3 regions of the Pseudomonas sp. FG29 genome follow, and region 3 is predicted to be linked to each of the others. Evidence: predicted binding sites of a transcription regulator. Region 3 holds the regulator's gene; each other region holds the start of a gene.
What was found. Region 3 encodes FliA, which starts transcription of late flagellar genes. Its sites were predicted from a motif close to CTAAAGTTTNNNNNNNNNNNGCCGNTAA; they were not measured.

Region 1 (7,358 bases), on a different contig from region 3:
GCAGGACGGCGCCGTGGTAATCGCCGCCATCACTTCCTGCACCAACACCTCCAACCCCAGCGTGATGATGGCTGCCGGCCTGCTGGCCAAGAAGGCGGTGGAAAAAGGCTTGCAACGCCAGCCCTGGGTGAAAAGTTCGCTGGCGCCCGGCTCCAAGGTGGTCACCGAATACTTCGACGCAGCTGGCCTGACGCCCTATCTGGAGAAACTCGGTTTCGACCTGGTGGGCTACGGCTGCACCACCTGCATCGGCAATTCCGGGCCGCTGCGCGCCCCCATCGAAAAGGCCATCGCCAAGGCCGACCTCACCGTCGCCTCGGTGCTCTCCGGCAACCGCAACTTCGAGGGGCGCGTGCATCCGCTGGTGAAAACCAACTGGCTGGCCTCGCCGCCCCTGGTGGTGGCCTATGCCCTGGCCGGCAGCGTGCGTATCGACCTTACCCGCGATGCCCTCGGCACCGGCAAGGACGACCAGCCGGTGTATCTCAAGGACATCTGGCCGACTCAGGCCGAGATCGCCGACGCCATCGCCAAAGTCGACACCGCCATGTTCCGCAAGGAATACGCCGAAGTCTTCGCTGGCGACGAGAAATGGCAGGCCATCGCCGTGCCCAAGGCCGATACCTATGCCTGGCAAGGCGATTCCACCTACATCCAGCATCCGCCGTTCTTCGAGAACATCGCCGGCGATCCGCCGCGCATCACCGATATCCGCGATGCGCGCATCCTCGCCCTGCTCGGCGACTCGGTGACCACCGACCACATCTCGCCAGCCGGCAACATCAAGGCCGACAGCCCCGCCGGGCGTTACCTGAGCGAACACGGCGTGGACAAGGCCGACTTCAACTCCTACGGCTCGCGCCGCGGTAACCATGAAGTGATGATGCGCGGCACCTTCGCCAACATCCGCATCCGCAACGAGATGCTCGGCGGCGAGGAAGGCGGCAACACCCTGCACGTACCCAGCGGCGAGAAGCTGGCGATCTACGACGCAGCCATGCGCTACCAGGCCGAAGGCACGCCGCTGCTGATCATTGCCGGCAAGGAATACGGCACAGGCTCCAGCCGCGACTGGGCGGCCAAGGGCACCAACCTGCTGGGGGTCAAGGCGGTGATCGCCGAGAGCTTCGAGCGCATCCACCGCTCCAACCTGGTGGGCATGGGCGTGCTGCCGCTGCAGTTCAAGCCGGGCACCGACCGCAACAGCCTGAAACTCACCGGCCAGGAAGTGCTGGCCATCGAGGGTTTGGAAGGCGTGGAACTGCGCCCGCATATGCCGCTGACGCTGATCATCACCCGCGAAGACGGCCAGCATGAGGAAGTCGAAGTGCTGTGCCGCATCGACACCCTGAACGAGGTCGAGTACTTCAAGGCCGGCGGCATCCTGCACTACGTGCTACGCCAGATGATCGCCAGTTGATGCTCTACCCTGCCGCCACGCGGCAGGGTCACGCACCGTCGGGCCAGGGAAGGCCGATGTCGTGACAAAAATGTGACGTCATTCAAAAAGCGATTACACTCGCGAAAACGGACTCTGCCCCTCAACTTTACCGTCAGACGGTCGATTTAAAGGGGCATAACAACGACGGACACTTGCCATGCGTAACAACCAACCGGTCACCCAGCGCGAGAAGGCCTTTCCATCGCAACAGCGGCTGATCTCCACCACCGACCTCAAAGGGCAGATCACCTACTGCAACGAGGCCTTCGTCGAGATCAGCGGCTTCTCTCGTGAGGAACTGATTCGCGCGCCACACAATCTGGTTCGTCACCCCGACGTACCGCCGGCCGTGTTCGACCATATGTGGACGACCCTGAAGAAGGGCCGGCCGTGGATGGGCATCGTCAAGAACCGTTGCAAGAACGGTGATCACTACTGGGTCAACGCCTACGTCACGCCCATCACCGAAGGCGACAAGGTGGTCGGCTACGAGTCCGTGCGGGTCAAACCGACCGCCGAGCAAGTGCGCCGCGCCGAAACGCTGTACGCCCGCATCAATGCCGGCAAGTCCGCCATTCCGGCCAGCAACCAGTGGTTGCCCATCGTCCAGGCCTGGATGCCCTTCATCCTAGTCAGCCAGATCGGCTTTCTCATCGGCCACTGGATGGGCAGCAACTGGGGCTTCATCCTCGCCGCCTGCCTCTCCGTGCCGCTCGGCCTGGCCGGCATCGCCTGGCAGACCCGAGGCATCAAACGCCTGTTGCGCATCGCCGAACAGACCACCTCCGACCCGCTGATCGCACAGATGTACACCGACAGCCGCGGCGCCGAAGCGCGCCTGGAAATGGCCATGCTCAGCCAGGATGCGCGGCTGAAAACCTGCCTGACCCGCCTGCAGGACACCGCCGAGCAACTGACCCAGCAAGCCCGCGAAGCCGACAAGCTGGCGCACAACAGCTCCGCCGGCCTCGAACGCCAGCGTAGTGAGACCGAACAGGTCGCCACCGCCGTCAATGAAATGGCCGCCACCACCCTGGAAGTGGCCAGCAACGTCGCCCGTACCGCCATCGCCACCCAGGAGGCCAACCGCCTGACCGGCGAAGGCCGCTCCATTGCCGCCGAGACCCGCGAAGCCATCCAGCGCCTGTCGCAGTCGGTGGGTGACACTGGCGAAACCGTGACCCGCCTGGCCCAGGACAGCAACGAAATCGGCGGCGTGGTCGACGTGATCAAGGGCATCGCCGACCAGACCAACCTGCTCGCCCTCAACGCCGCCATCGAAGCCGCGCGCGCTGGCGAGATGGGCCGCGGCTTCGCCGTGGTGGCCGACGAGGTTCGCTCGCTGGCCCAGCGCACCGCCGAGTCCACCGAACAGATCCACGGCCTGATCGCCAAACTGCAACGCACCGCCGAAGAAGCGGTGATGACCATGGAAATCGGCCGCAAGCAGGCCGACGAAGGCGTCGAACGGGTGCTGCAAGCCGACCAGGCCCTGGCCGGCATCAGCGACGCCGTGGCCAATATCACCGACATGGCCAACCAGATCGCCGCCGCCGCCGAGGAACAGAGCGCCGTGGCCGACGAGATCAACCAGAACATCACCACCATCGCCCAACTGGCCGACCAGACGGCAGGCGAAGCGCAGAACACCGCCAAACTCAGCCAGGCCCTGACCGGCACGGCGCAAGGGCAGTATGCGTTGGTGGAGCGGTTCAACCGCTGAAACGAAAGGCGCAGCGGTTTAACCGATGCGCCTTCCTCTCCCCGCCCTGCTTTTGGAGAAGCGAGCTTGCTCGCGATCTTCTCTACACCCCTTCGAGCCATAACAGTCTACGCGTAATTGCCACTTACCAGCACTTGTCCGAGATGGTGTATAACCTTCCAAACACCTGAGCGCCTCGCTAATTCCCGCGAGCTAGAGAAGTATCTTGAAAAAGGCTAGGAAGGTTATCCATCAAAGCCACACGCAGGGCATGCATCATTTGGTGTCTATTTATAGTTAGGCATTACTGCTAGGACTCCCCATGGGAAACATAGAAAGAACATTCCTACTAGAAAACAACGTTCCTGGAAAATACAAATTTGTCTGCCGAGAATGCAGCAGAGAAACAACGCACATTATCGTTGCCGCTTACAATGAAAGCGGCAGTCAAGACTGTGGCCACGGAAATAGCTACGACTGGAACAAGGCCAACCAAATTATTCAATGCCAAGGTTGCGAGGCAGTATCTTTCAGGGTCGAATCAACAAACTCTGAAGACTATGATTATGACTGCGAAAGCAACACCAAATATGACATTGAGACAATAAAATTCTATCCAGGCCGGTCAGCAGGATTAAAAGCCATTGACAGCTACCTGTTACCACTGAACGTTCAAGACATCTATAAAGAAACAATTCTTGCAATTGAGAATGAACAGAACATCCTTGCCGGCATAGGGATTAGAGCTCTAATTGAAACAATATGTAAAGACCTTGAGGCCACAGGAAAAGATCTTTACAACAAAATAAATTCCCTACAAGAACAAGGCATCGTCACTAAAGAGGGAGTTGAAACACTGCATAAACTTAGAGTACTCGGCAACGACGCAGCTCACGAAGTAAAAAAACACAATCAACAACAATTATCGCTAGCCATCCAAATAATCGAGCACATGCTAGACGGCACATACATAATCCCTCACAAGGTTGCGCACGTTCTCAAATAACGGCTAACAAATGTAGAAAAATGGGGAAGGTGCAGATTTATTTACAGCACAGCGCCACTAGCGAGTAGCCTGGGTAGAACACCACGAACCCCAGGAGTAACTTTCTTTCACTGCCAAGGAACCCGGCATGCCCGCTCACGAAAAGATCAACTACGTCGAATACCCCACCCGCGACCTGCCCGCCACCAAGGCCTTCTTCCAGGCTGTTTTCGGTTGGCGCTTCACGGACTACGGCCCCGATTATGCGGCCTTTGCCGACGAGGGCCTGGATGGTGGGTTCTTCAGTGCCGAGATGTCCGCGCGCAGCGACAACGGCAGCGCGCTGATCGTGTTCTACAGCGCGCAGTTGGAAGACACCCTGGCCAAGGTCGAGGCTGCGGGTGGGGCGATCATCAAACCGATCTTCGCCTTCCCCGGCGGTCGGCGCTTTCACTTCGTCGAGCCGGGCGGCAATGAGTTTGCCGTGTGGTCGGAGCCAGCCGCGAATTAAGCGCGCAGCTGTATCTGTCGATGCATCCGCCGCCGATGCATGCTGTTGCCTTTCATGGCTGAAAAGGAGCAGATCATGCAGCGCAGCGAACATGTGCAGCAGATGGCGGCTTATAACACTTGGATGAACGAGCGGCTGTACGAAGCTGCGCGCAGTCTTCCCGACGCGGAGCTGGCGGCTCAGCGCGGCGCCTTCTTTGGTTCGATCTTGGGTACGCTCAACCATCTGGTCGTCGCCGACCGTATCTGGCTCGGGCGTTATGCCCGGCATCCCGCCTGCACAGAGGTGCTGGCGCCAATCGAACGGATCACGCCCGCTGCGCGTCTGGATCAGCCCATGGCCGACGACATTCGCGCGCTGGGCACGTTGCGCGCGGAGCTGGACGAACTGATCACATGGCTGGCGCAACACCTGACCGAGGCCGATCTGGACAGCACCCTCGCCTACCACAACACCAAGGGCATCGCCGCGCAGAAGAACTTCTTCGCCCTGCTGATGCACCTGTTCAACCACCAGACGCACCATCGCGGGCAAGCCACGACCCTGTTGCAACAGGCGGGTGTGGATGTAGGCGTGACCGATCTGCTGGCGCTGATAGCGGACGCGCCCTGAGTCTTCAGGCCTGCTGCTTGGCCGCCATTGTGGCGATCAGGCTGCCGGGTGGCGGGCGCTTGCGGAAGTAACCGTCTACCCCGGCGAAGATAGCGTCGGCCAGGTTGCGCTGGTGGCGGGCGTCATGCAGGCGCTGGCAGTCGCCGGTATTGGAGATGAAGCCGGTTTCCACCAGGATCGACGGCACCGCAGCGGACTTGAGCACGGCAAAGCCAGCCTGCTCGACCCGCGACTGGTGCACGCCCGCCACCGAGCCCAGCCGCTGCAACACCTGATGGCCCAGATCCAGGCTGGTGGAAATGGTGGCGGTCATGGACATGTCCAGCAGCACGCCGGCCAGCATCGGGTCGCTCTGTTGCATCGCCGCCGGCAAGCCACCGCCGATGAAATCGGCTTCGTTCTCGCGCTGGGCGATCCAGCGCGCCATCGACGAGGTCGCGCCGCGCTCGGACAGGGCGAACACCGAAGCACCGGAGGCGGTACGCCGTGGCGCGGCATCGGCGTGTACCGAGACGAACAAGTCGGCGTTGAGGCGCTGTGCCAGTTCGGCCCGCTTGCGCAGCGGGATGAATACGTCGCTGCTGCGCGTCAGGCGCGCCTTGTAGCCCTTCTGTGCGTTGATTTTCCGAGCCAGCAGGGTGGCGATCTGCAGGGCGACGATCTTCTCCTGCTCACCCTTGGCGCCGAGCGCTCCGGGGTCTTTGCCGCCATGGCCAGGGTCGATCACGATCAACAGGTCGCGATCAGTCGGCCGCCCCGCCGGCTGCGCCTGGCTGGCAACGGCCGGGCGCTGGCTCACCACTGGGGTCGAGGCAGGCAATTGCAGTTGCAGAGTCGAACCGAGATTCTGCAGCGGCGGGATTGCCGCAAGGGCCTTGGCATCGATCAGATCCAGCACGATGCGCAGATCACCGCTCGGTGTCAGCCCGCTGCGCAGCGCAGTGATCGGCGTGCCGGCAAGGGGCAGACCGTCGAGCGCTGCTGCCAGCGTGGCGTTGTGCAGGTCGATCACCAGCCGCGGTGGCGCGTCGAGGCTGAAGCTGTTGGCCTTGACCGGCCCGGAGAGTTCGAGTTGCAGAAGGGTTTTGCCGCCCGCCTGGTGGATGCCGACACGGCGCACGGCCTGGGCGGCCTGAGCGCGGAGCGAGACCGGCAAGGCCAGGCCGGCGAGTAGCAGTTGCAGCAGTTTTCGTCTGTCCATGCAGGTTTCACAGCCTGAATGTGCGGGTGATCAGGGCTGCCCTACTCGGGCCGGGACGGTGACCGAGGAAGCGCCTTCGCAAAAACGCAACTTTATAACATCGTTATCAAAAACGATACGTTCAAGCTGAACGTCTGCTAAACGAGCTTAAGCCTTTGAAAAGAAACACTATTCACCAGAACGCTAGATACCAACGCAAGCAGTCGGCCTCAGAGCCCGGCCAAACTCAACCAATGCGCATAGAAGCCTTCGGCCACCTTATTCAGCGCCCTCACCTTCTGCGCCAGCTGCGCGCGCATTTGTTCGAGGCTCTGCTGGCTGGGCTGACTCGGGTCGAGCAGGTGCGACCAGTCCGTCAGCCATTGTTCGATCAGGGCTTCGGTCATCTCCGGATGGCCCTGCAAGGCCAGTACCCTGTCACCCCAGGCAAAGGCCTGGTTGGCGCACCAGCGGCTGGAGAGCAACGGTTGCGCGCCCTCGGGTATGGCGAAGGTATCGCCGTGCCACTGAAAGATTTCTACCTGCTCCGGCAGATGCGCGAGCCATGGGCTGGCCGCTGCAGCAGGCAGACGCTGCAGGGGCTGCCAGCCGGATTCGGTGTAAGGCATGCGCGAGACCGACGCACCCAAGGCGCGGGCCAACAACTGACCGCCCAGGCAATGACCGATGACAGGCACATCGCGGGCGATCAACTGACGCAGCGCCTCGATTTCATCGGCAATCCACGGCAGCGGGTCGTTGACGCTCATCGGCCCGCCCATCACCGCGACAGCCTTGGGCCGTTGAAGGTCATAGCCCTGCAACTCGCCGAGGTCGACGCGCAGCACGTCATGCGCGATGCCACGGCGACGCAGCACCTCGGCCAAGTGCGCCGGCGGGCAGTAATCGATATGAGTGAGGATGAGA
Region 2 (7,358 bases), on a different contig from region 3:
ATCGAACTGAAAGGCCCGATCCCAGAGGAGTTGCGTGCGCCCATCGGCAATCGCGTGTTCGGCTGCGACGACTGCCAGATCGTCTGCCCGTGGAACCGGTTCGCCCGACCGACCGAACAGGACGACTTCCAGCCGCGCCACGGCCTGGACAATGCAGGCCTGGCCGAGCTGTTTCTATGGACGGAAGATGAGTTCCTCAGCCGCACCGAGGGCTCGCCACTGCGCCGCGCCGGCTACGAGCGCTGGCTGCGTAACCTGGCGGTCGGCCTGGGCAATGCACCCTCGACCATTGTGGTGCTGGAAGCGCTCAAGGCGCGCCGCGAGCATCCCTCGGAGCTGGTGCGCGAGCATGTGCAGTGGGCGCTCAACCAGCATGAGAAAATCAGCAGCAAGTAGAGGCCTTATAGCCCGGCACGCATGACACGCCGGGCTCGCTCATTCACACCTTGAGGAAGTGCTGGCGGTAATGCCGCAGCTCGGCGATGGACTCACGGATATCGTCCAGCGCCTGGTGGGTGGCGGTTTTCTGGAAGCTGTCCTTGACCTCGGGCGCCCACATGCCGGCGAGAATCTTCAGTGTCGACACGTCCAGGTAGCGGTAGTGGAAGTAGGCTTCCAGCGCCGGCATGTACTTGTAGAGGAAGCGTCGATCCTGGCCGATGCTGTTGCCGCAGATCGGCGACTTGCCTTTCGGCACCCACTGCTCGAGGAAGGCGATGGTCTGCGCTTCGGCCGCCGCGGTGTCGATGCGGCTTTCGCGCACACGCTGGGTCAGGCCGCTCTGGCCATGGGTACGGGTGTTCCACTCGTCCATGCCGGCCAGGGTTTCGTCGCTCTGGTGGACGGCGATCACCGGGCCTTCGGCCAGCACATTCAGCTCACTGTCGGTGACGATGGTGGCCATTTCGATGATCACGTCGCGCTCCGGCTCCAGGCCGGTCATTTCCAGGTCGATCCAGATCAGGTTGTTGGGGTTCTGCATGATGGGAGGCTCCTTGGCTCAGGCGCCCAGTCTAGCGGATATCCACCCCCTTCATCTGCCACAACAGCAACTGAGTCTGCCGCCCTTCGTTGATGGCGAGTGCACGATCAGTCGGCACACCGGGAATTTCGAAGCTGTTGCTGATCAGCCAGCTCCCAGGCTGCATCTCGGCTTGCGCCTTGGCCCACAGGCGCGGCATGGGCACCGGCGAGAGAAAGCAATAAACGACATCGAATGCCGCCAGATCCACCTGCCAAAGGCTGACGTAGCGAATCTGGCAGTTGTCCTGCAGCAGACAACGCAGCCATGCGCAGAGAAATACCAGCGGCGCGGTCTCCACCCCGACGAACTGCCCGCGCGGAAAGCGTCGCGCCAGCGCCAGCAAGGTGCCGGCGGTGCCACACCCCAGGTCGACGAAACGCAGCGGCGGCTCGCATTCGCTCAAGAACAACTGCAGTTGCTGTTGCGCGCGACGCCCCGTCAGATACAGCGGCACCTGCTCGCGCAGGCTGTTCCAGTTGACCAGCAGCAACACGACGAAGCCCAGCAGGTAGACCCAGCCCGGCAACCCGACCTGCTGCGCCACGAACAGCGCCGGCAGGAAGGCGAAGTTGATCCATGACCACCAGCGCGACAGCCCCAGGCGCCAGCCGATCAGCGCTGCCAGCGCCCCCTGCAGCAAGGCCACCGAGAACAGCGACAGTCGCCACGGCAGCAGCGCCAGCAGATAGACCGTCACCACCACCAGCGCGAGCGCAATGCCCTGCGCCAGCAGCGCGCGCAACAGCGGTAAGCGAATGAAGGCTGAATGTGCGTCGTTGTGCATGGTGCAGTCCAGGCGGGAGGAGAGCGAATGGGCAGCGAGCCGCCATGCTAAACTCGCCGCGACAGACACTCCACCACCCGGATGCTCCATGGCCAAACGCCAACTCAACCGCCGCCAGAGCTGGCGCATCGAAAAGATCCAGGGCGAGCGCGCTGCCCGCGCCGCCAAACGCGAATCGCGGGCCGTCGAGGCACTGGAAGGTGGCGACCTGGGCCCGGAGCAAACCGGCCTGGTGATCGCTCACTTTGGCGTTCAGGTGGAGGTCGAGGCGCTGCAGGGCGAAAGCATCGGCCAGGTGTTTCGCTGCCACCTGCGCGCCAACCTGCCGGCACTGGTGACCGGCGATCAGGTGGTCTGGCGCGCAGGCAATCAGGGCGATGGCGTGATCGTCGCGCAACTGCCGCGCAACACCGAGCTGTGCCGCCCGGACATGCGCGGCCAACTGAAACCGGTGGCCGCCAACGTCGACCAGATCGTCATCGTCTTCGCGCCACTGCCCGAGCCGCACGCCAATCTGATCGACCGCTACCTGGTCGCTGCCGAGCACGCCGGTATCGAACCGCTGCTGCTGCTGAACAAGGCCGACCTGATCGATGCCGGCAACAGCCAGGCGCTCAATGCCCTGCTCGGCGTCTATCGCCAGCTCGGCTATACGCTACTGGAAGTATCGGCCCACCAGGGCGACGGCATGGAGCAACTGAAGAAACGCCTGGACGGCCACGTCAGCGTCTTCGTCGGCCAGTCCGGCGTGGGCAAGTCGTCGCTGGTCAACGGCCTGCTACCAGGCGTCGACACCCGCGTCGGCGCACTGTCGGAACTGACCGGCAAGGGCACTCACACCACCACAACGGCCCGTTTGTTCCACTTCCCCGGCGGCGGTCAGTTGATCGACTCCCCCGGCATCCGCGAGTTCGGCCTCGGCCATGTCAGCCGTGATGACGTGGAGGCCGGCTTCATCGAATTCCACGACCTGCTCGGCCGCTGTCGCTTCCGCGACTGCAAGCATGACCGCGAACCCGGCTGTGCGCTGTTGCAGGCACTGGAGGACGGCCGCGTTCAGCCGCAGCGCATGGCCAGCTACCGGCACATCATCGCCAGCCTGCCCGAAGACGATTACTGACGATTAAGCTGGTCGAGCGGGCTCTTGCTGCTCTCGAAGATATTCAGCCGCTGGCGCAACTGATCCGCCGGCAAGGCGTCAGCATCCGGCGCGCCACTGGCCGGCGTGGCGCCGTCCGCGCCAGCGGGTGCAGCTGGTGCCGCACCACCCTCGGCGGGCGGTGTGTCACCGCCCTGCTCACCTTCGATGTCGCGCTGGGCACGCTTGGTCAGCACGACGATATCGATACGGCGGTTGACCGGATTGAGCGGATCTTCGCGGTCGAACAACGCCGACGAGGCATAACCCACCACGCGCGCCACCTGCTCGTCCGGGTAGCCACCGGCGACCAGCGTACGCCGCGCAGCATTGGCACGGTTGGCCGATAGCTCCCAGTTGCCGAAATCTCCGCGCCCGGAAAACGGCTTGGCGTCGGTATGGCCGCTGACGCTGATCTTGTTCGGCACTGCCTTGATGGTATCGGCCATGGCCAGCAGGATGTCTTCGAAGTAGGGCTGCAGCTCGGCACTGCCGAGGGCGAACATCGGCCGGTTCGCCGCATCCATGATCTGAATGCGCAAGCCATCCTGGGTGATCTCGAACAGGATCTGATCCTTGAAGCGCTGCAGCTCCGGATTTTCCTCGACCTTGTTCTGCAGTTCCTGCAGCAAAAGCTCCAGACGCTCGCGCTCCATCTTGTCAGCCAAGGTCTCGACCTGATCGGCACTCACTGCCGTCTCGTCCGGCTGACTTTCCGGCGTTTCGGAGATGTCCGGGTTGAGCGTGCGCTCCGGTGCTGGAGTCGGCGTGCCTCCCAGATCGATGGCGTAGGGGCTGGCGCTTTCGGTGAAGCCGATCGGATCCTGGAAGTAGCCGGAGATCGCGCGCTTCTGCTCCGGCGTGGCCGAAGACATCAGCCACATCACCAGAAAGAACGCCATCATGGCCGTGGCGAAGTCGGCGAAGGCGATCTTCCAGGCACCGCCATGGTGCCCGCCCGCGGTCTTCTTGACCCGTTTGACGATGATGGGTTGGTTGTTTTCCATCGCTTAGCTGCCGCGCATGGCCTGTTCGAGCTCGCTGAAGCTCGGACGATGCGCCGGGTACAGCACCTTGCGACCGAACTCCACCGCCAGGCTCGGCGGCATGCCCGACGCCGAAGCCACCAGGCTGGCCTTGATCGCTTCGTAGAGGTTCACCTCTTCCTTGGCGTCATGTTCCAGCGCCGCCGACAGCGGGCCGAAGAAGCCGTAGGACGCGAGAATGCCGAGGAAGGTACCGACCAGCGCGGTACCGACCTTTTCACCGATCTGCGCGTTGTCCGCCTCGGCCAGGATCGACATGGTGATCACGATACCCAGTACCGCTGCCACGATCCCCATCGCCGGCATACCGTCAGCGACCTTGGCCACCGCATGAGCCGGGTGCTCCAGTTCTTCCTTGAGGCTGGCCAGCTCCATGTCGAACAGGCCCTCCAGCTCATGCGGCGCCATGTTGCCGGACGACATGATGCGCAGGTAGTCGCAGATGAACGCGGTCATCCGCGCATCCTTGAGCACACCGGGGTATTTGCTGAAGATCGGGCTGGCGTTGGGATCCTCGACGTCGGCCTCGATGGCCATCATGCCTTCGCGCCGGCTCTTGTTGAGGATCTCGTAGAGCAGCTTGAGCACCTCGAGGTAGTAGGTGTGGGTGAAGCGCGTGCCGAACATGCTCAGCGACTTCTTGAACACCAGCATGAACATGCTGCCCGGGTTGGACTGCAGGAACGCACCCAACGCCGCACCGCCGATGATCATGACCTCGAAGGGATGCACCAGGGCCATCAACTGACCACCAGACAATATGAACCCGCCGAATACGCAGCCGAAAACGACGATGATGCCTATGATTTTTGCCATAAAGGAACGCTTGTAGAGCCAGGAAAACGGGTTATTAAAAACAGCTCTTCTAATTATCGGAACTTATACGCCAGACTATAGCCAGTTAAGGTCAAAAGCCAGTTTGGCTCAACTTCACCATGCCGATCACCACGCCCATGCCACGCAGTCTCGATGCCTGGTTGCAACAGCTGGGCCAACTGTGCCTGCCAATCGAGCAGGAACAGCACACTCGCCTGCGTCGTACGCTCAGCGACGGGCGCAAGAACTGGCGCGACATCGCCGACCAGATCGAACTCTGCCCCACCTTCGCCCTGCAAGTGCTGCGCGAGGCCAATCAGTCCTCCAGCAGCCTGAGCGAACCCGCGGACAGCCTGGAGATCGCGCTGGCACGCCTGGGCCTGAAACGCTGTGAAGCCCTGCTGGCGCAGACACCGGCGCTCCCCGAGGCAGAGATTCCCCTAGCGCTGCGGCAGATCCTGCTGATCAGCCGCCATGCCAGCCAGCAGGCACGCGGCCTGTTCGGCTCACGCCTGGCGCGGCTCTGGAGTGAACTGCATGGTTGCAGCCTGCTGTTTCTTGCACCCTTGTGGCCACTGCTCGGCAAATACCCGCATCTATTCGAAACCTGGGAACAGCGCGTACTGGTCAAGGGCGAAGCACCGGCCAAGGTCGAGCGCGAGCTTCTCGGCGTGCCCCTGATTCAACTGTGCCTGAAGCTGGCCGAACGCTGGCGCCTACCGGAATGGATCGTGCGCAGCTATCAGTTGCTGGCGCGCGACCGGCGGCAACTGGTCAAGGCGCTGCACATCGCGCGCGACAACGAACACCCGCTGCACCAACAGCAGATGCTGGACGCCAACGTCCCCTTGCGCCACTGGCTCACCCATCCCGGCAACTGCGTGCTGCTGGCCAATGGCCTGGCCGTGTCGGCGCACCAGGCGTGGAACACCGACCACAGCCTGCGCTGGCAGCGTCTGGTAGGCCTGTATTTGCAGATACCACTGAGCGAGGTGCAGCAGGAAGTGCACCAGCACGCCGTCAGCAGCGCCCGCCTGCTTCATGACCCGGCCCTCTGGCATCCGGCGCAGTCGCTACTCTGGCCCTGGTCGGCGCGCCGCCTGCGACCCAGCAAAGCCGCAGAACGCCCCTCAACACCACCGGCGCTGGAGACCTGGCGCCAGCACTGCAAGCGCCTGCTCGCCGAGCCGAGCGACTTCCCCAACGTGCTGCAACTGACCGCCTGCGCCCGCGACGCGCTGCAGGACTGCGGCATGCAACGCGTGCTCCTGCTCCTCGCCGACCGCCAGCACAGCCGCCTGCAGGTTCAGCAGATAGCTGGCCTGGATAAAGCCGCCCTGGCTCTGAGCCTGGATCCGAGCAATAGCCAGATCCTCCGGCGCCTGCTTGCCCAACCCGGGCAACTGCGCCTGAGCCCGGAGAATGCGGCGCAGTATTCGGCACTGCTGCCGGGTAGCCTAAAAGCCCTGTTCCCCAGCGAACATCTGCTGCTGCGCTCGATTGCCAGCAACGGCCGCGTGGTCATGCTGGTGGCCGCCGATCAGGGCGGACGAGCGTTCAACGACATCAGCCTGCAGGCCTTCACCAAGACGGTGCAGTGCATCGAGCGCGCGCTGAGCCATTTTGCCAAGCGCCCGCGCTGACGGCAGAGAGCACCTGCATCCGGGCTTTCCGCTACAATCCCCAGCTTTCCAATCGAGGAGGCTCCATGTCCGCCTTCGCCACGCTGCCGCTGGTCATCGAACCAGCCGATCTTGCCGCCCGCTTGGACGCAGCAGAACTGATCCTGGTCGACCTGAGCAGCGCCGCGCGCTATGCCGAGGGGCATATTCCGGGCGCCCGCTGGGTCGACAGCAAGCGCACCCAATTCGGCCAACCACCGGCTCCCGGCCTGGTGCCGGAGCTGCAACAGCTGCAAGCGCTGTTCAGCGAGCTGGGGCATCGCCCTGACGCCACCTACGTGGTCTATGACGATGAAGGCGGTGGCTGGGCCGGGCGTTTCATCTGGCTGCTGGATGTGATCGGCCACCCCCGCCATCACTTCCTCAACGGCGGGCTGCGCGCCTGGATGGGCGAGAACCGCCCCCTGTCTACGCAGGTGCCGGCAGTGCACGACACCCCCGCGCAACTGACCCTCAGCGAAGCGCCCACCGCCACGCGGGCTTACCTGCAAGCACGCCTCGGCGCGTCCGACCTGGCCATATGGGACGCGCGTGGCGCGGACGAATACCGCGGCGAGAAGGTCAGCGCCGCGCGTGCCGGCCACATCCCGGGCGCCATCAACTTCGAGTGGACCGCCGGCATGGATGCCGCGCGCGACCTGCGCATCCGCGCCGATATCGCCGAGGTTCTACGTGATCTCGGCATCACCCCGGACAAGGAAGTGATCACCCACTGCCAGACCCACCGCCGCTCGGGCTTTACCTACGTCGTCGCCAAGGCGCTCGGCTATCCCCGAGTGAAGGCCTACGCCGGCTCCTGGTCGGAATGGGGCAACCTGCCCGACACCCCGATCGAGCACTGAAACCTCAAGGAAACACGATGAAACAA
Region 3 (7,358 bases):
GGGCTAGTGACAGCCGGTGCCGGTGTGGCAACCGCAGAACTGAAGCGACGGTTGCTGCGTGCAATGGAATGCACCTTTTCACACAGCAGTTGCTTGACCTTCTCCGGGTTACGCGAGATGTCCTCGAAATTCTTCGGCAGGAAATCCACCGCCCCGGCATCCAGCGCATCCAGGGTGACACGTGCGCCTTCATGGGTGAGTGAGGAGAACATCAGCACAGGCGTCGGGCAACGCTGCATGATGTTACGTACAGCCGTGATGCCATCCATCATCGGCATCTCGTAATCCATGGTGATCACGTCTGGCTTGAGCGCCAGCGCCTGATCGATGGCTTCCCGTCCGTTGGTGGCCGTCCCGACCACCTGAATGCTGGAATCGGCAGACAGAATTTCCGAAACACGCCGGCGAAAGAAGCCGGAGTCGTCTACTACCAAGACCTTGACTGCCATAAACACTCCTAGACGGCACGGGCATCGGCCCGTGCCGCAAAACCATCAGAAACGTCGAGCGTAGCGCTTGAGCATGCTCGGTACGTCGAGAATCAGCGCGATGCGACCGTCGCCGGTGATGGTCGCCCCGGACATCCCCGGGGTGCCCTGCAACATCTTGCCAAGTGGCTTGATTACCACTTCTTCCTGACCGACCAATTGATCGACGACAAAACCGATGCGTTGACTGCCTACGGTGAGGATCACCACATGCCCTTCACGCTGCTCCTCCATGAACGCCTGCGGCACCAACCAACGCTTGAGATAGAACAGCGGCAGCGCCTTGTCGCGCACGATCACCACTTCCTGGCCATCGACCACGTTGGTGCGCGACAGATCGAGGTGGAAGATCTCGTTGACGTTGACCAGCGGGAACGCGAAGGCCTGATTCTCCAGCATAACCATCAGCGTCGGCATGATCGCCAAGGTCAGCGGGACCTTGATGACGATCTTCGAGCCCTGGCCCTTCTGCGAGAACACGTTGACCGTGCCGTTGAGCTGGGAAATCTTGGTCTTGACCACGTCCATGCCGACACCGCGACCGGACACGTCGGAAATTTCGGTCTTGGTCGAAAAGCCCGGGGCGAAGATCAGGTTGTAGCATTCGAACTCATTCAGACGTTCGGCTGCATCCTTGTCCAGCAAGCCCTTCTCCACCGCCTTGGCGCGCAGGATGTCGGCATCCATGCCCTTGCCGTCATCGGTGATGGACAAGAGGATGTGGTCACCTTCCTGCTCGGCAGACAGCACCACCCTACCTGCGCGAGCCTTACCGGCCTTCTCGCGTTCTTCCGGGGTCTCCACGCCGTGGTCGACCGCGTTGCGCACCAAGTGCACCAGCGGGTCGGCCAGCGCCTCGACCAGGTTCTTGTCGAGGTCGGTTTCTTCGCCCACCAGCTCGAGGTTGATCTCTTTCTTCAGATTGCGCGCCAGGTCGCGAACCAGGCGCGGGAAGCGGCCGAAGACCTTCTTGATCGGCTGCATGCGGGTCTTCATCACCGAAGTCTGCAGATCCGCCGTGACCACGTCGAGGTTCGACACCGCCTTGGACATGGCCTCGTCGCCGCTATTGAGGCCCAGGCGCACCAGGCGGTTACGCACCAGTACCAGCTCGCCGACCATGTTCATGATCTCGTCGAGGCGTGCGGTATCGACCCGTACGGTGGTTTCGGCTTCGCTGGCAGGCGCCTTCTCCGCCGCAGCAGGAGCTGGCGCAGCAGCACGCGGCGCAGCGGGTTCGGGCTTGGCCGCCGGCACAGCAGCTGGCTGAGGCGTAGGCTTGGCCGCCGCAGGAGCCGGTGCTGCCGCTGCGGCCGGAGCGGCAGTTGGAGCCGGCGCTACGAATTTGCCCTTGCCGTGCAACTCATCGAGTAGCGATTCGAACTCGTCATCCGTGATGTCGTCACCGGCCGGGGCACTCGGGGCGGCGGCTGGCGCGGCCGCTACAGGCGCGGCAGGCGAAGCCGGCGCGGCGAACTGGCCCTTGCCGTGCAACTGATCGAGCAAAGCTTCGAATTCGTCGTCGGTGATATCGTCACCGGCAGGTGCGGCGGGCGCGGCAGCAGCAGGAGCTGCAGGGGCCGGTGCCGATGCGGCTGGCGCGGCGAACTGACCTTTGCCATGCAGTTGATCGAGCAGCGCTTCGAATTCATCGTCGGTGATATCGTCACTGCCGGCGCTGGCTTCGGCAGCAGCCGGCGGCGTATCGCCCAGCGCATCGAGCAGTTGCTCGAACTCGCTATCGGTGATGTCGGAGGACGCAGCACTTGCAGCAGGCGTGGCAACCGGTTCGGGTTCAGGCTCCGGCGCGGCCTGCACCGCTACAGGCTCGGCAACCGGCTCGGGTTGCGCACCTGCTGGCTCGGCCAGGCGTGCCAGGGCTGCCAGCAGCTCGGGCGATGCCGGCGTAGGCTCGGAGCGTTCCCGAACCTGGCCAAACATGCTGTTGACCGCATCCAGCGCCTCGAGCACAACGTCCATCAGTTCAGCGTCAACGCGACGCTCGCCCTTGCGAAGGATGTCGAACACGTTCTCGGCAATATGACAGCACTCCACCAGCTCGTTGAGCTGAAGGAAGCCTGCTCCGCCCTTGACGGTGTGGAAACCGCGAAAGATGGCGTTCAGCAGGTTCATGTCGTCCGGTCGGCTTTCCAGCTCGACCAACTGCTCGGACAACTGTTCGAGAATCTCGCCGGCCTCTACCAGGAAATCCTGGAGGATCTCTTCATCGGCGCCGAAGCTCATGTGGGGTGCTCCTTAGAATCCAAGACTGGATAGCAGGTCGTCGACATCGTCCTGATTGGAGGCGACGTCATCACGCTTATCGGCATGAATCTGCGGACCTTCACCCGTCGACGGCGATTTTTGCTGCTGTTGTTCGGCACGCAATGCATCGTGGTCATGTTCGATACCCGCGAAGCGGTCTACCGAACTGGCCATTAGGACTAATTTAAGCAGGTTGCTTTCCACCTCGGTGACCAACTGCGTCACCCGCTTGATCACCTGACCGGTCAGATCCTGGTAATCCTGCGCCAACAGAATGTCGTTGAGGTGGTTGGACAGCTTGCTGCTGTCACGCTCGCTACGCGCAAGGAACAACTCGATGCGCTTGGCCAGCTCACGAAAACCCTCTGCGCCGATTTCCCGGCGCATGAAACGACCCCACTCGGCGCTGAGGCTCTGCGCCTCATCGGCCAGGTCATTGACCAGTGGCGCACTCTGCTCCACCAGATCCATGGTGCGGTTGGCCGCTTTCTCGGTCTGGGTGACGACGTAGTTCAGACGCTCGGTGGCGTCGGATATCTGCGACAGCTCCTTGGCATGAGGCATGCGCGGGTCGAGCTGAAAATTGACAATAGCGTTGTGCAGCTCACGGGTCAGCTTGCCGACCTCGTGATACAAACCACGATCACGAACCTTGTTGAGCTCATTGATCAGTTGCACCGCGTTGCCGAAGTTACCTTTTTCGAGGCTATCGACCAGTTCGCGGGCATTGGTTTTCAGGGACGTTTCAAGATCGCCCAATGTGGAATCATCGTGTTCCATAGCACCCTCGCGGCCGACATCAGCCGTTGACCCGCTCGAAGATCTTCTCGATCTTTTCCTTCAGCACCTGCGCAGTGAAGGGCTTGACCACATAGCCATTCACGCCGGCCTGAGCCGCTTCGATGATCTGGTCACGCTTGGCTTCGGCGGTGACCATCAGCACCGGCAGGTGCTTGAGGCGCTCATCCGCACGTACCGCACGCAGCAGGTCGATGCCGGTCATACCGGGCATGTTCCAGTCGGTGACCAGAAAGTCGAAGCTGCCGCTCTGCAGCATCGGCAACGCTGAAGTGCCGTCATCGGCCTCGGCGGTATTGGTGAAACCCAAGTCTCGCAAGAGGTTCTTGATGATCCGTCGCATCGTCGAAAAATCGTCAACGATGAGGATTTTCATGTTCTTGTCCAAGTCGACCTCCGTACAGTCCCAAACGTATTGCGTTTGCAACTACGTCCTTTAATCGTGAAACCGTTTCTGCCTGCGAGTACGCTGCGACTCAGCCAGCGCGCCATTCACTCAGCCGCGAACGCAGACGCGCCGCGCACTGACTGTGCAACTGACTGACGCGCGATTCGCTGACCCCCAGTACTTCACCGATTTCCTTCAGGTTCAGTTCTTCATCGTAATACAGCGCCAGCACCAGACGCTCGCGCTCCGGCAGGCCGGCAATGGCCTCGGCCAATGCCGCTTGAAAGCGTTCATCTTCGAGATCCCGCGAAGGTTCGAGGTGGGTGTGCCCGGCGTCTTCGTGCAGTCCGCCATGTTCACCGTCCTGCAATAGGTCGTCGAAACTGAACAGGCGGCTACCCAAAGTGTCGCCAAGAATGCCGTAGTAATCTTCCAGACTCAATTGGAGTTCGGCAGCAACCTCGTGATCTTTAGCGTCACGCCCCGTTCTCGCTTCAACGGTACGTATCGCATCGCTGACCATCCGGCTGTTGCGGTGCACCGAACGCGGTGCCCAATCGCCTTTGCGCACCTCGTCGAGCATGGCACCGCGGATGCGAATACCGGCGAATGTTTCGAAGCTTGCACCCTTGCTGGAGTCGTATTTGCGCGAGGCTTCGAGCAGGCCGATCATCCCGGCCTGAATCAGATCGTCCACCTGCACGCTGGCTGGCAGACGCGCCAGCAAGTGATAGGCAATGCGCTTGACCAGCGGCGCATAGCGCTCGATCAACTGGTGCTGGGAGTCCTGCGCACGAGCCTTGTTGTACATACGAAGTCCAGAGGCTGCTGTCATACGGCCGAGTCTGCTGTCGGTTGCTTCACCAGGCGCTCGACGAAGAACTCCAGATGGCCGCGCGGGTTGGCCGGCAGCGGCCAGGTATCGACCTTCTGAGCGATTGCCTTGAACGCCAGTGCGCATTTGGAGCGCGGGAAGGCTTCATAGACGGCGCGCTGCTTCTGCACCGCCTTGCGTACGCATTCGTCGTAGGGCACCGCGCCGACGTACTGCAGGGCGACATCGAGAAAACGATCCGTCACCTTGGTCAGCTTAGCAAAGAGATTGCGACCTTCCTGCGGGCTGTGCGCCATGTTGGCCAGCACGCGGAAGCGGCTGATGCCATGGTCGCGGTTGAGCAGCTTGATCAGCGCGTAGGCGTCGGTGATCGAGGTCGGCTCGTCGCAGACCACGACGAGAATCTCCTGCGCCGCCCGCACGAAGCTGACGACCGCATCGCCGATGCCGGCTGCAGTGTCGATCACCAACACGTCGAGGTTTTCGCTGATATCGCTGAATGCCTGGATCAGGCCGGCATGCTGCATGGGCGATAGGTTGACCATGCTCTGCGTGCCCGATGCGGCCGGCACGATGCGGATACCGCCCGGCCCCTGCAGCAGGACGTCACGCAGGTCACACTCACCAGCGATCACGTCGGCCAGGGTGCGCTTGGGGCTCAGCCCCAGCAGCACATCGACGTTGGCGAGCCCAAGGTCGGCGTCCATCAACATCACCCGGCGCCCCAGATCGGCGAGGGCCATGGACAGATTCACCGACACGTTGGTCTTACCGACACCGCCCTTGCCGCCGGTTACCGCGATCACCTGTACGGGATGCATACCCATGTTCTCTCAATACCTTGTCTAACTTCGACTTGGCCAACCGGCCGTTCGCCCCTGCAAAAAACGCAGGGTTTGCAACACTTTAGCGCTTCAGCCGACGCGCCGCGCGGTTCCTTGATAGAGACCGGCGAACAATTGCGCCATGGCGTCCTCGCTAGGCTCTTCCGGCGCCTGCAATCCCACCGCGCGGCTGACCAGCTGGTGGCTACGCGGAACGTGCAGATCATCCGGAATCCGCGGCCCGTCCGTGACATAGGCTACCGGCAGATGCTGGCCTATAGCCAGACCCAAAACCTCACCCAGACTCACGGCCTCGTCCAGCTTCGTCAGTATGCAGCCGGAAAGGCCGCAACGCTTGTAACTATGGTAGGCCGCCTTGAGCACCTGGCTCTGACTGGTAGCGGCCAGCACCAGATAATTCTTGGCTTTCAGGCCGCGCGCAGACAGGCTCTCGAGCTGCAGACGCAGGGCCGGATCGTTGGCGGGCAACCCCGCCGTATCGATCAGTACGACACGTTTCTTGGCCAGGGGCGCCAGGGCTTGCAGCAGCGACTGCCCCGGATCGATCTGAGTCACCGAGACGCCGAGGATGCGCCCCAGGGTCTTGAGCTGTTCCTGGGCGCCGATACGGAAGCTGTCCATACTCACCAGAGCGACCTGCTGAGCACCGTACTTAAGCACGTAACGCGCGGCCAGCTTGGCCAGCGTGGTGGTCTTGCCCATGCCGGCAGGGCCGACCAGGGCAATCACCCCGCCCTCTTCCAACGGCTCGACCTTGGGCGTCTTGATCGCATGGGCCAGGTGCGCCAGGAGCATGCGCCAGGCCTGACGAGGCTCGGCGACGCCCGCCACGCGGTCGAGCAACGCCTGCGACAGCTCGGCCGACAGGCCCATACGCTGCAAGCGGCGCCACAGGTTGGCCTGCTGCGGGCGACGGCTCTGCATTTGCCCCCAGGCGATGGAGCCCAGCTGTACTTCGATCAGTTCACGCAGGCCATGCAGCTCGAAGCGCATGGCATCGAGCGCACGCGGATCGACACTGGGCGCGGCAGCCACCGGCTTCTCGACGGGGCGCTGCGGCTTGACCGGGGTCGCCGGCAATTCCGGCGCCACCAGCGAGTCATTGGCGAAAAGTTGACGGTCTTTCGACGAGTCCTGTTCGGCACGGGTCGCCAGCTCCGCCTGGGCATTGGCGATGCGCGCCTGAGTCTTGCGCAGCTCGGCCTCCAGAGCCGGATTCGGTCGAACCGGCGCTGGCGCCACCTGATAGTCGAGCGCGGCGGTCAGCTCGACACCACCGGCCACGCGGCGGTTGCCGATGATGGCCGCGTCAGCGCCCAGTTCGTCACGCACCAGTTTCATGGCGGTCCGCATATCAGCAGCGAAGAAACGTTTGACCTGCATGACCCTTTACCTCAGTTCTGGCCCACAGTGGCGACTATGGTGACCTGCTTGTTGTCCGGAATTTCCTGGTAGGCCAGCACGTACATGCTGGGTACCGCCAGCCGCGCGAAGCGCGACAACATCGCCCGGATCGGACCGGCCACCAGCAGGATCACCGGTTTGCCGAGCATTTCCTGGCGCTGCGCCGCTTCCACCAGGGAACGCTGCAGCTTCTCGGCCATACCTGGTTCGAGGAGGATGCCATCCTCGCTACCCTGACCGGCCTTCTGCAGACTGTTCAGCAATATCTGTTCCAACCTTGGTTCAAGGGTGATCACAGGCAGCTCCGGCTCTAGTCCCACGATGCTTTGCACGAT

Region 1: a site for FliA is predicted at 1,541-1,568, ahead of ACODS1_RS15675 (methyl-accepting chemotaxis protein). Genes of this name have one in related genera too.
Region 2: a site for FliA is predicted at 4,862-4,889, ahead of motA (flagellar motor stator protein MotA). Genes of this name have one in related genera too.

Annotation. Positions count from the first base shown of each region.
Region 1 covers NZ_JBMDJU010000014.1:98,899-106,256, reverse strand. Annotated here, with positions in the region: gene acnA (aconitate hydratase AcnA) at 1-1,420, shown strand, start outside; gene ACODS1_RS15675 (methyl-accepting chemotaxis protein) at 1,599-3,164, shown strand; gene ACODS1_RS15670 (DUF4145 domain-containing protein) at 3,466-4,149, shown strand; gene ACODS1_RS15665 (VOC family protein) at 4,277-4,639, shown strand; gene ACODS1_RS15660 (DinB family protein) at 4,715-5,251, shown strand; gene ACODS1_RS15655 (N-acetylmuramoyl-L-alanine amidase) at 5,256-6,452, opposite strand; gene ACODS1_RS15650 (type 1 glutamine amidotransferase) at 6,662-7,358, opposite strand, start outside.
Region 2 covers NZ_JBMDJU010000004.1:172,421-179,778, reverse strand. Annotated here, with positions in the region: gene queG (tRNA epoxyqueuosine(34) reductase QueG) at 1-396, shown strand, start outside; gene orn (oligoribonuclease) at 440-982, opposite strand; gene ACODS1_RS07430 (class I SAM-dependent methyltransferase) at 1,014-1,808, opposite strand; gene rsgA (small ribosomal subunit biogenesis GTPase RsgA) at 1,897-2,928, shown strand; gene motB (flagellar motor protein MotB) at 2,922-3,953, opposite strand; gene motA (flagellar motor stator protein MotA) at 3,957-4,808, opposite strand; gene ACODS1_RS07410 (HDOD domain-containing protein) at 4,928-6,451, shown strand; gene ACODS1_RS07405 (rhodanese-like domain-containing protein) at 6,517-7,332, shown strand; gene asd (archaetidylserine decarboxylase) at 7,350-7,358, shown strand, end outside.
Region 3 covers NZ_JBMDJU010000015.1:85,791-93,148, reverse strand. Annotated here, with positions in the region: gene ACODS1_RS16150 (protein-glutamate methylesterase/protein-glutamine glutaminase) at 1-449, opposite strand, end outside; gene ACODS1_RS16145 (chemotaxis protein CheA) at 495-2,732, opposite strand; gene ACODS1_RS16140 (protein phosphatase CheZ) at 2,745-3,533, opposite strand; gene ACODS1_RS16135 (chemotaxis response regulator CheY) at 3,553-3,927, opposite strand; gene fliA (RNA polymerase sigma factor FliA) at 4,028-4,774, opposite strand; gene fleN (flagellar synthesis regulator FleN) at 4,771-5,601, opposite strand; gene flhF (flagellar biosynthesis GTPase FlhF) at 5,689-7,002, opposite strand; gene flhA (flagellar biosynthesis protein FlhA) at 7,014-7,358, opposite strand, start outside.